Hyalangium gracile: one gene and its partner. The protein of the gene in region 1 interacts with the protein of each later gene in a pairwise test. Links are inferred from orthologs where the notes say so. Each region holds a gene or a part of one and is shown on either strand. Other genes may lie near its edges. The genes, in order: rplK and KY572_RS09530.

Evidence for each region.
Region 2: the proteins of rplK (region 1) and KY572_RS09530 interact in binary tests that used the Escherichia coli proteins (3 or more experiments, as listed by UniProt). The link is inferred for Hyalangium gracile from one-to-one orthologs.

The regions. Positions count from the first base shown.
Region 1 is NZ_JAHXBG010000028.1:123-3,304, forward strand. The notes cover bases 488-3,182. They hold rplK (50S ribosomal protein L11), read left to right. Parts: upstream 488-1,459; coding sequence 1,460-1,906; downstream 1,907-3,182. Other genes in these bases: secE (preprotein translocase subunit SecE), read left to right, coding at 488-821; nusG (transcription termination/antitermination protein NusG), read left to right, coding at 821-1,363; rplA (50S ribosomal protein L1), read left to right, coding at 1,940-2,653; rplJ (50S ribosomal protein L10), read left to right, coding at 3,040-3,182. Outside these bases: rpmG (50S ribosomal protein L33), read left to right, coding at 47-211; more of secE, read left to right, coding at 378-487. UniProt on the Escherichia coli protein: Forms part of the ribosomal stalk which helps the ribosome interact with GTP-bound translation factors.
Region 2 is NZ_JAHXBG010000004.1:149,819-156,817, reverse strand. The notes cover bases 2,078-4,926. They hold KY572_RS09530 (50S ribosomal protein L11 methyltransferase), read left to right. Parts: upstream 2,078-2,993; coding sequence 2,994-3,860; downstream 3,861-4,926. Other genes in these bases: KY572_RS09525 (AraC family transcriptional regulator), read left to right, coding at 3,898-4,917; KY572_RS09535 (hypothetical protein), read right to left, coding at 2,588-2,953; KY572_RS09540 (hypothetical protein), read right to left, coding at 2,078-2,591. Also shown: KY572_RS09545 (carbohydrate-binding domain-containing protein), read right to left, coding at 1-1,135; more of KY572_RS09540, read right to left, coding at 1,326-2,077; KY572_RS09520 (Mpo1 family 2-hydroxy fatty acid dioxygenase), read left to right, coding at 5,017-5,508; KY572_RS09515 (hypothetical protein), read left to right, coding at 5,531-6,082; KY572_RS09510 (asparaginase), read right to left, coding at 6,132-6,999. UniProt on the Escherichia coli protein: Methylates ribosomal protein L11.

The DNA of each region.
Region 1 (3,182 bases):
GGTCGTTGGACGACCTTCCCCTCTTGCCGTATGAAGAGTCCAGGTCATGCCGAAGGGTAACCGCAGCATCATCTCGCTCGAGTGCACCACGTGCAAGGAGCGGAACTACACGACGACGAAGAACAAGCGGAAGAGCCAGGACAAGCTCGAGCTGAGCAAGTTCTGCCCTCGGTGCCGCAAGCACACGGACCACAAGGAAGGTAAGGTCTAGTCGCAGGGTTTTAGGCCAGTAGCTCCAACGGTAGAGCAGCGGTCTCCAAAACCGCGTGTTGGGGGTTCGAATCCCTCCTGGCCTGCCAGTTCATTCGAGAGCGGGGCCCCCGGTGCCGAGTGGTACCGGGGGTCCCTGCCTTTTCCGCAGTACCTCGTGAGGCATCATGGCAACCGCATCTGAGGCCAGCCAGCAGGCGAACCGCTCGGCGATGGACCCCAAGCGGCTGGTAGTCATCTTCCTGCTGCTGGCAGGTATCGTCACCGCCCTCTTCTTAGAGCACGTCCTCGGCCTGCTCTGGGCTCGCTTCGGTTGGGGCGACCCGAGCCTCGTCGAAGGTGTCGATTGGCAGGTCTCCTCGCTGGTGGGCTACCTGCTGGCCGTGGGGCTGGCCGCCTTCGTCTGGTTCAACCCGAAGGCCCATGCGGTCTCCATCGACATCGCCAGCGAGCTGATGAAGGTGACCTGGCCCTCCTGGCCGGAGACCCGGACTTCGACCGTGGCGGTGATCGTTGCCTCGGTGGTGGCCGCCGTCATCCTCTTCTGCATCGACAGCATCGCCTACAAGTTGATGGTCGAGTGGCTGCCGGCCGTGTGGGGGAAGCTGTAATGGCGATGAAATGGTACGTCGTCCACACCTACTCGAACTTCGAGAACCAGGCGAAGAAGAGCCTGGAGGAGAAGATCCGCCTCGAGGGCCTGCAGGACCAGTTCGGGGAGATCCTCATCCCGATGGAGCAGGTCGTCGAGATGGTGAAGGGCGAGAAGAAGACGTCCAAGCGCAAGTTCTTCCCGGGCTACATCTTCGTCCAGATGGAGCTCAATGACCGCACCTGGCACCTGGTGAAGAACACGCCCAAGATCACCGGGTTCCCGGGCGCCGCGCAGAACCAGCAGCCGACTCCCATCTCGGACGCCGAGGTGGCGCGTCTCACCTCGCAGATCTCCGAGGGCACCCTCAAGCCGAAGCCCAAGGTGCAGTTCGAGGATGGTGACACCGTCCGCGTCATCGACGGGCCGTTCGCCAACTTCAACGGCACGGTGGAAGAGGTCAACCCGGAGAAGGGCCGCGTGAAGGTGCTCGTGAGCATCTTCGGCCGCGCCACTCCCGTCGAGCTCGATTTCATGCAGGTGGAGAAGACCACCGGCTAAACCCCTTCCGCGGCTCCACGTCGCGGAACCCCAGGTGGGAGGGCCTTCGTCAAAAGGCCCGCTCGGACCACCGTCTCGAAAGGCAGCAGTCAGCCCATGAAGAAGGTCACAGGACAGGTCAAGCTGCAGATTCCCGCCGGCAAGGCGAACCCCGCTCCGCCGATCGGCCCCGCGCTCGGTCAGCAGGGCGTGAACATCATGGAGTTCTGCAAGCAGTTCAATGCCAAGACCCAGGCGGAGGCCAAGGAGGGCCTGATCATCCCGGTGATCATCACCGTGTACCAGGATCGCTCCTTCACCTTCATCCTCAAGACGCCGCCGGCCGCCATCCTCATCAAGAAGGCCGCCGGGCTGCACACCGAGAAGAAGAAGGGCTCGGGCGCCAAGAAGCCGGGCAAGGAGAAGGTGGGGCAGATCACCCGCAAGCAGCTCGAGGAGATCGCCAAGAAGAAGATTCAGGACACCACCGCGGCGTCGCTCGAGGCGGCGATGAACACCATCGCCGGCACCGCGCGCTCCATGGGCATCGACGTCGTCGGCTAGCCCTCCGCACTCTCTTCTAAAAGGATTTCTGCCATGCCGAAGATTGCCAAGAAGTTCGCTGCGGCCTCCGCTCTCGTGGACCGCAACAAGCGCTACGCCATTGCCGAGGGCTTCCAGCTCCTCAAGAAGACCGTCGACGCCCGCGCCACCAAGTTCGACCAGACGGTGGACGTCGCCATCAACCTGGGTGTGGACCCCAAGCACGCGGACCAGATGGTCCGTGGCGCCGTGGTGCTCCCGCACGGAACGGGCGCCACCGTGCGCGTCGCCGTGTTCGCCAAGGGCGAGAAGGCCACCGAGGCCGAGGGCGCCGGCGCGGACGTGGTGGGCGGCGATGATCTCGCCAAGCGCATCGAGGGCGGCTTCCTCGACTTCGACACCGTCATCGCCACCCCGGACATGATGGGCGTGGTCGGCCGGCTCGGTAAGGTGCTCGGTCCCCGCGGCCTCATGCCCAACCCCAAGGTCGGCACCGTCACCATGGACGTGAAGAAGGCCGTCTCCGACGCCAAGGGCGGTAAGGTGGAGTTCCGCGCCGAGAAGGCCGGCATCGTCCACGTGAAGATGGGCAAGTCCTCCTTCCCCGCCGAGAAGCTGGAGGCCAACTTCAACACCCTGGTGGACCTGGTCATGAAGCTCAAGCCGGCCACCGCCAAGGGCGTCTACCTGAAGGGCATCGCCGTCTCCACCACCATGGGGCCCGGCATCAAGCTCGACACCACCGAGATCCTCGCCCGGCACCGCTAGCCGGCGCTCTCTCGGCTTCCAGGCAGGCGGCCTCTCCAGGCCGTCTGTCTGGCGTCGGACATTTTTTCGTCAGAAAAGACTGGATCTTTGCAGAAGCCGGGGATATAGGCCCCCGGCTTTTGCAATTCGGACGCCACGTCGTTAGACGGGGCTTCCAACCCTGGTCCCAGACAGCAGGGACCGAGGAGATGGCGCACCACCCGTTGGGAACCGGGCGACCGGTCGGGTGGGGTGGCTCTCTCTCTCGGTTCAAACGACCGCGAGGTCAGCCCTGCCGAGACTTGGAGGTGCGGTGTGGTGCCTCTCGAAGGCTCCTCTCGCTCTGCCGCTTTGGCCCAGGCATCAAGCCCACCGAACAGGTGGGCACAGTGAGGAGGTGAGTCAAGGTGCAGAAGAGCGAGAAGGAAGAAATGATCAAGGAGCTCAGCGAGAAGTTCCAGCGAGCTCAGACTGCGATCGTCGCCGAGTTTTCCAAGCTGAACGTGGAGACCGTGACCAAGCTCCGTAAGAAGTTCCGCGAGGGCCAGGT
Region 2 (6,999 bases), on another replicon or contig:
GCGTGTACTCCGTGTAGGCGGTGGCCGTGACGGCGGCCGTGGAGACGGTGGTGCCGTCCACGCGCAGATCCATGGAGGGCGCGGCCGGGCCGCACTGGCTGCCGTAGGCGCGCGCCGTCAGCCGGTAGGTGCCGGTGACGGGGAAGTTGTAGGGCTGCGTCGAGGAGAGGGTGCCGTTGGTGTAGAGGTTCCACCCCGTGGAGGTGCGCGCCCCGGTGCTGGCCGTCAGGTCCGTGGTCGTCTCCGCCTCGTACTGCCGGGTGGCCGCCGGAGGCGTGTCGATGATGGGCGCCGAGGTGTCCAGGCCCGCGAAGGGGCCCGTCTTGTTGCGCGCCGCCTGCAGGCAGACGTCCGCCGCCAGAGCATCCAGGCCCAGCAGGAAGTCCGGAGACGCCACGCGCGCCTCGACGAAGTACTGCACGTAGTCCACGCCGCCGAACAGGCCCACGTGCTGGGCGAACCTGTCCACCCCGCCGCGGACCCAGTCGTCGTTGAACACCTGCTTCACCTTGCCCTTCAGCTGCACGTAGCTGAGGAAGGGGTTGTCGTAGGTGGCCACCTGCGGGCCCGAGTACGGCTGCAGCAGCGCCGGGGGGAACTCCTCGTCCGGAGGCGTCTGCGGCGAGCGAAGCTCCACCGCCGCCAGCTGGCAGGTGAGGCTGGCCATCGCGGCGATCTCCTGCGCGCTCCACGAGGGCTGCCCGCGCGGCATGCGCGCGCTCTCGTCCGTGGTGACCAGGCGCGACAGCAGGGAGCCCGACTGCGTGCTGAGGAAGCCCGCGGCGCGCGCCGCGTAGAACGTCTCCGTGGCGTTCGCGCTCACCTTGAAGAGCCGGCCGCTGGTGGTGCTGTGGCACGAGACGCAGCCCGAGTCCTGGCGCATCATCGCCGGGTACACCACCTCACCGAAGTCCTCGGAGATGGTCGCCAGCGTCACGCTGGCTGGCACGCTCGAGAGCTGGCAGGACAGCGTGCCCGAGGGGTCCACGGGCGGCGGCGGCGGGTTGGGGTTGTCGTAATCCGGCCGCCCGCCAATGGAGGGAACCTCCAGGCTGGCCTCGCCGTAGCAACCCATGGCGCTCGCGGCGAGCGCCGCCACGAGCAGGTGCAATCGATGGTGTCGGAACGCTTCCACCCTGATCCTCCGGACTCGGAGTTTTCGGGTGGACTCTCCAGGAGTTTCCTAGGAAACCAAGAAATTTCTTAAACCCTTGAGATTGCTCAGGGTGTTGGCGCGCTGACAGTGCAATGTTCCCGCAGGGCGAGCCACCTACAATGTCGGCGGACGAGCCACCGCGCCTCGTCGCGGTGGGGTGCCGAGGCGCTCAGAGCGCGGTGCGCATCCACACGGCGCGCACCAGCGGGGCCTCCAGAGCGCCCAGCCGCTGCCGGCCCATCACCACGCCCACCAGCTCCACCCGCGAGCCCTTCGGGAAGTCCTGGGCCCACAGCTTGTCTGGCGCGACGAACACCAGCACCCGCGTGCCGCCCACCTGCACCACGGCGATGTTCTGCTCCTCCCGCCGCTCCAGCACTCCGCGCAGCAGCACGGACTGGCCCACCAGCGCCGGCTCCTGCAGCTTGTCCAGGTCCGTGCTCTCCGCCGTGAGCGTCAGCGCCGGTGGGTGGGCCGCCAGCGCCTCCTCGAACGAGCTCACGCTCGGGGCGTCCGCGGGCTCCGCCTTCGCGCCCTTCGCGGCCAGCGCCTGGTCCACCGCCTTCAGCCGCTCCTCCACGGGCGCGCCTGGAATGGCCTGGCACCCCGCCACCCGCCTGCGCAGCACCTGGAGGTGCTCGGCCTCCTCCTGAGCGAGCGCGGCCGGGTCCATCAGCTCCGTCAGCGTCCGGCTGCAGATGCGGAACGTGGCCAGCAGCTCCTGGTCCTCCTCGCTGATCGCCGCCGGCTCGCCGCCCACGAGGAAGCCCGCGAAGCTCATGCCTCGCAGCTCGTCCGCGGTGAGCTCCAGCGTGCCGTCCGTCAGCGGCCGGGGCTCGGGCGGTGTGCCGGGGCCTCCGGCGAACTCCACCGTGCCGCTCGCCGGCTGGGGCCGGCACGGCTCCTCGCGCAGGCTCACCACGGCGTCCGCCTTGCGCGTCTTGGTCTCCTCGCCCGCGCGCAGCGTCTGGATGATGCCCGTGACGAGCGCCGGAGCGCCCAGCGACAGCAGCACCGTGCCCCACACCGTCGCGATGTTCCGGGAGGACGCGCCGTAGCGGCCCTCCCGGTCGATGACGTCGCGCCTGGGCTCTCCCGAGAAGAGCGGACGGGCCAGCAGCAGGCCCGCGCCCACGGCCGTGTTCGCCGCGCCCATGCTGATCGCCGGCCCGGCCGAGGGCTCGTAGCGCTCGGTGATGACGTTCTCCACGTACTCCTCGTGCTGCTCGGTGCGGCACACCTCTGAAGTAGCAAAGCGCACCCGCAGCGCCGGCCAGCGCGCCTCCACGTCCGCGGTCAGCGTCCGCGCCCCGAGCGTCACCTCCTTGGCGTAGGTGCGCAGCAGCGGGCCTCGCTCCACGCGCTGCTCCGACTGCATGGGCGCACACCCCACGGTGAGCGCCAGCGCTCCGGCGACCAGTCGCTTCCACCTCATGGCTGGCGTCCTCCGAGGAAGACGACGATGACGTCCGAGCAGTTCTGGAGCACCTCCGCCACGTCCTCGCACGCGGGCGCCCTGTTCAGGTCGGTGCTCTTGCGCACCAGCGGCAGGCGGCAGCTCAGGATGCGCTCGCGCGAGGGCGAGGAGAAGGCGAACTCCTCGGCGCCACAGCCGGTGCGCTCCAGCAGGGTGGCCTGGCAGTCCTGGTTCTCGAGGGCGAGCTGTTCGTTCACCCCCGTACACGTCCGAGCCAGGCACATGCGGGTGATGACGTCCTGACAGAGCGCCGCGTCCGGAGCGGGAGGGCCCGAGCAGGCCAACACCAGGGCCAGGGGCCCGAGGGCAAGGAGTCTCATGGCCCTTCCACCATAGCCATACCGGGGTTAAAGGGCGCGCATGTCCCAGACCTATCTGTCGCTCACCGTGGAGTTGCCGGAGGATCAGTCGGAGGCCGTACAGGACGTGCTCCACGAGTCGGGTGCCATGGGCCTCGAGGTGCGAGACCGGGAGGCTCCGCCCATGCCGGGCGTGCGAGGCCCCAACCCGGGCGAGGCCATCGTCATCGCCTACTTCGAGGACACGGACACCGCCGAGGCCGCTCGGGCCCAGGTGGCGGAGGACTTCCCGGGCGCCCGCGTGCTGCTGGAGGAGAAGCCCCAGCAGGACTGGAGCAACGAGTGGAAGGCGCTCATCAAGTCCGTGCAGGTGGGCGGGCTGTGGGTGGGGCCACCGTGGGAGGCGGACGCCGCGCCCAAGGACAAGGTGCGCATCGTCATCGAGCCGAAGATGGCGTTCGGCACGGGGGACCACCCCACGACGTCCCTGTGCCTGGCCGCCATCGACGCGTACATGGCCTCGCACCCCGGCGCGAGCGTGCTGGACGTGGGCACGGGGACGGGGGTGCTCGCCATCGCAGCGAGGAAGCTGGGCGCCGGCCGAGTGGTGGGCACCGACAACGACCCCATGTCCGTGGAGCTGGCCCACGAGAACGCCTCGGTGAACGGCACCCCGGAGCTGGAGCTGTCCGGCAAGGAGCTGACCCAGGTGCAGGGCACGTTCGACCTGGTGGTGGCCAACATCCTGGCCAACACGCTCATCGCCCTGGCGCCGCTGATTGCCCCCAAGGTGAAGGAGCGGCTGGTGCTGGCCGGAGTGCTCGCGCACCAGAAGGCGGAGGTGGAGGCGGCCTATCGCGCCCAGGGGCTCATCCCCGAGGCGGGCGCGGCGCAGGGCGAGTGGGTGCGGCTCGATTTCCACCGCTGAGCGGAAGGCGCTAGCGTCTGCCCCTCGCTTGGCGCCGATGATTTCCCAGAGCGGTGGACAGTCCTCCCAGGCCGTGCGGACCCAGCTCGTGGGCCCGTTCCTCGCCTGGCTGCGCGCGCATGGCCAGGAGCCGCGGGCGCTCGTCCAGGACTTCCAGCTGCCCGCCGACGCGGAGTCCGTCCCGGAGATCAGCCTCCCGCTGTCCACCCTGCGAGCCTTCCTGGAGGCCACGGAGCAGCGCTCGGGGGACGCGTTCATCGGCCTCCATGTCGCCCAGGCCTTCAAGCGCGGCACCTACGGCCTCGTCGAGTACATCGCCCGGGCGGCGCCCACCCTCCGGGACACCTTCCGCCGGCTCGCCCGGTACATGGCGCTCCTCAATGACCGGATGGTCGCCTCCTTCGAGGAGGACGCCGCCGCCGGCACCTTCACCTATGGCGTCCCGGGCGAGCCCCTCTCCTACGGCCGCCATGCCAACGAGTTCGGCCTGGCCCTCTTCGTCCACGTGGGCCGCCAGCTCGCCGGGCAGCCGTGGAGCCCGCTCGCCGTCACCTTCGCCCACCCGGCGCCGCGGGACTTCTCGCCCCTCACCGCCCACTTTGGCGTCGTGCCCTCCTTCGGGGGGGGGATGAACGTCCTCACGCTGGCCGCCACCACGCTGGACCTGCCCGTCGTCTCCGCGGACCCTGTCCTGCTCTCCGTCCTCGAGCGCGCCGCCGGTACCCCACCGCCCCGGGAGGCCGCTCCGCCCGACTTCGTCCAGCGGGTGCACGAGGCCATCCGGGCCACGCTGCGCGACGGCGCGCCCAAGATGGAGACCGTCGCCAGGCAGCTCCACGTCAGCGCGCGCACCCTCCAGCGCCGCCTCGCCGAGCACCACACCACCTTCCAGGATGCCGCTGACGCGGTGCGTAGCGAGCTGGCCCGCCAGTACCTCAAGGATCCGCACCTGGGGGTCAGCGAGGTGGCCTTCCGCCTGGGCTACTCGGACCTGAGCACCTTCGACCGGGCCTTCAAGCGGTGGACGGGGATGACTCCGCGCGAGTTCCGCGGCTGAGGCTGGCGCCTTCCGCCAGGAAATTGGCGCATCCGGCCAGGACATCCCGCGAGGAATACCCTACCTTCCACATAGCCCTACCCTCGGAGGACTCCCGCCATGCTCAATGCCCGTATTGTCGCCCTGTTCGACGACTACGCCTCCTCGCACCAGCACCCCACCAACCGCCTCACCCACAAGATCGCCATCCCGGTCATCGTCCTGCACATCGTGGCGATGCTGGACTGGGTGAAGCTGGTGGCCATTCCCGTCCTGCCCGGCGGAGTGCTCACCCTGGGCATGGTGGCCTGGGCGCTCGCCACGCTGTGGTACCTGCGCGCGGACGTGAAGCTGGGCCTCATCGTCTCGGCCGGCATGGCCCTGTGCTTCCCCCTGGGCCGCCTGCTGCCCGTCTGGGCCGTCATCGCCATCGCCGTCTTCGGCTGGCTGATCCAGCTGGCCGGCCACGCCGTCTGGGAGAAGAAGTCTCCCTCCTTCTTCACCAACCTGGTCCACGCGCTCGTGGGGCCCATGTTCTTCGTCGCCATGCTCACCGGCGACTACTCCATGAAGTCCACGCCGGTGGACGCCTCCTCCGCGTCGCGCGCGTGAGCCGCGGCTCGGAACCTCGCCCATGAGCTTCGCCCACAAGCTGCGCGCCTGGATGCCGCTCCACGAGAACGGCGTCAGCCGCGCCGTCCACCTCCTCGGCGGCTACCTCTTCACCTTCTCCCTGCTCGTGCCCCTGTCGTGGGCGAGGCTCGATGCGGGAGGCCTGTCGCTCACCGGAGCCCATGCCCTGGTGCTCGCCGTCGCCGTCTACTGCCTCACCCTGGAGTGGACGGCCGGGCTGCTGGCCTCGCTGCTGCTCGTGCCCACGCTCGCCGCCGCGGAGGCCGTCTCGCGCCTGCCCACCGGCACCGCGCTCGGGGTGGCCTTCGGCGTCATGGCCTTCCGCTTCGCCATCGTCGTCGGCGGCCATGTCCTCTTCGAGAAGAAGACGCATGGCCTGTCCCTGGGCGGCCCCATCCTCTTTTTCGTCGAGCCCGTCTACCTGTTCACCCTGGGGCTGTTCGCCATGGGCCTCAAGAGAGAGCTGCTGCGCGAGGTGGGCCTGGCTCAGGTGCCCGTGCGCCCCACGGGGAACACCGCGGCGGGCGCCGCGTCCCGGCCCTTCAGCGAGTAGAGCTCCACCGCATGCGGTGGGTCATCGTCTCGCTCCCGCCTGCTTCACTTCAGTGGAACTCCAGCGCGCCCGTGGCGCGCAGGGAGCCAATGGCTTCGCCTCGGGTGTTGCGGAGCACCGGCTCCACATGGTGCGAGAGCTGCTCCAGCGGCAGCGTCAGCCCCACCTGCGGCCCCAGGCGCGCGACCACCTGCCGTAGCACCGCCAGCAGCGCGGGGGGCGAGCAGCGTCCGTCGCCATCCTCCACCTTGAGCGTCACGCCCATGCCCAGGCCGGGGAGGGCTGCGCTGTAGACGCCCTCAGCGCCCACCTTGGCCAGCACCGAGCCCCGGCACGCCGTCATCAGCTCCGTGCACAGCCGGCCGGTGCCCGCCACCAGCTCCGGGTGCGCCCACATGGCCTCGCGCAGCCGCTTCGGCGCGGCCTCTGGCGAGCAGCCCAGCAACGCGTACGCCCGGGCCATGGCTCCGAGCGGCAGGGCGAAGCACACCGCCGTGCACCCGTCCACGCCCAGGAGCACCTCGTCTCGCGGCAGGCCCGTCCACCGGCTCACTTCCTGGAGGAGGCGCTCCTGCACGGGGTGGCCCGCGCGCGCATAGCCCTCCGTGGGCCAGCCGTGGTGCCGCGCCAGCGCAAGCATCCCCGTGTGCTTGCCCGAGCAATTGCTCCACTTCGGCGTCAGCTTCACCCCGCCGCGCGCCGCCTCCTCCGCCACGGCCGCGCTGATCGGGGGGTGTGGCCCGCAAGCGAGTTGCTCCTCCTGGCATCCGCAGGCGCGCAGCATGGCCTCCACCCGCTCGCGGTGGACGGGCTCGCTCGAGTGGGACGCGCATGCCAGGGCCAGTTCCTGGGGGCCGAAGCCCCAGCGGTCCGCCGCTCCGTCCAGCACCAGCGGCAGCGCCTGGAAGGGCTTGGCC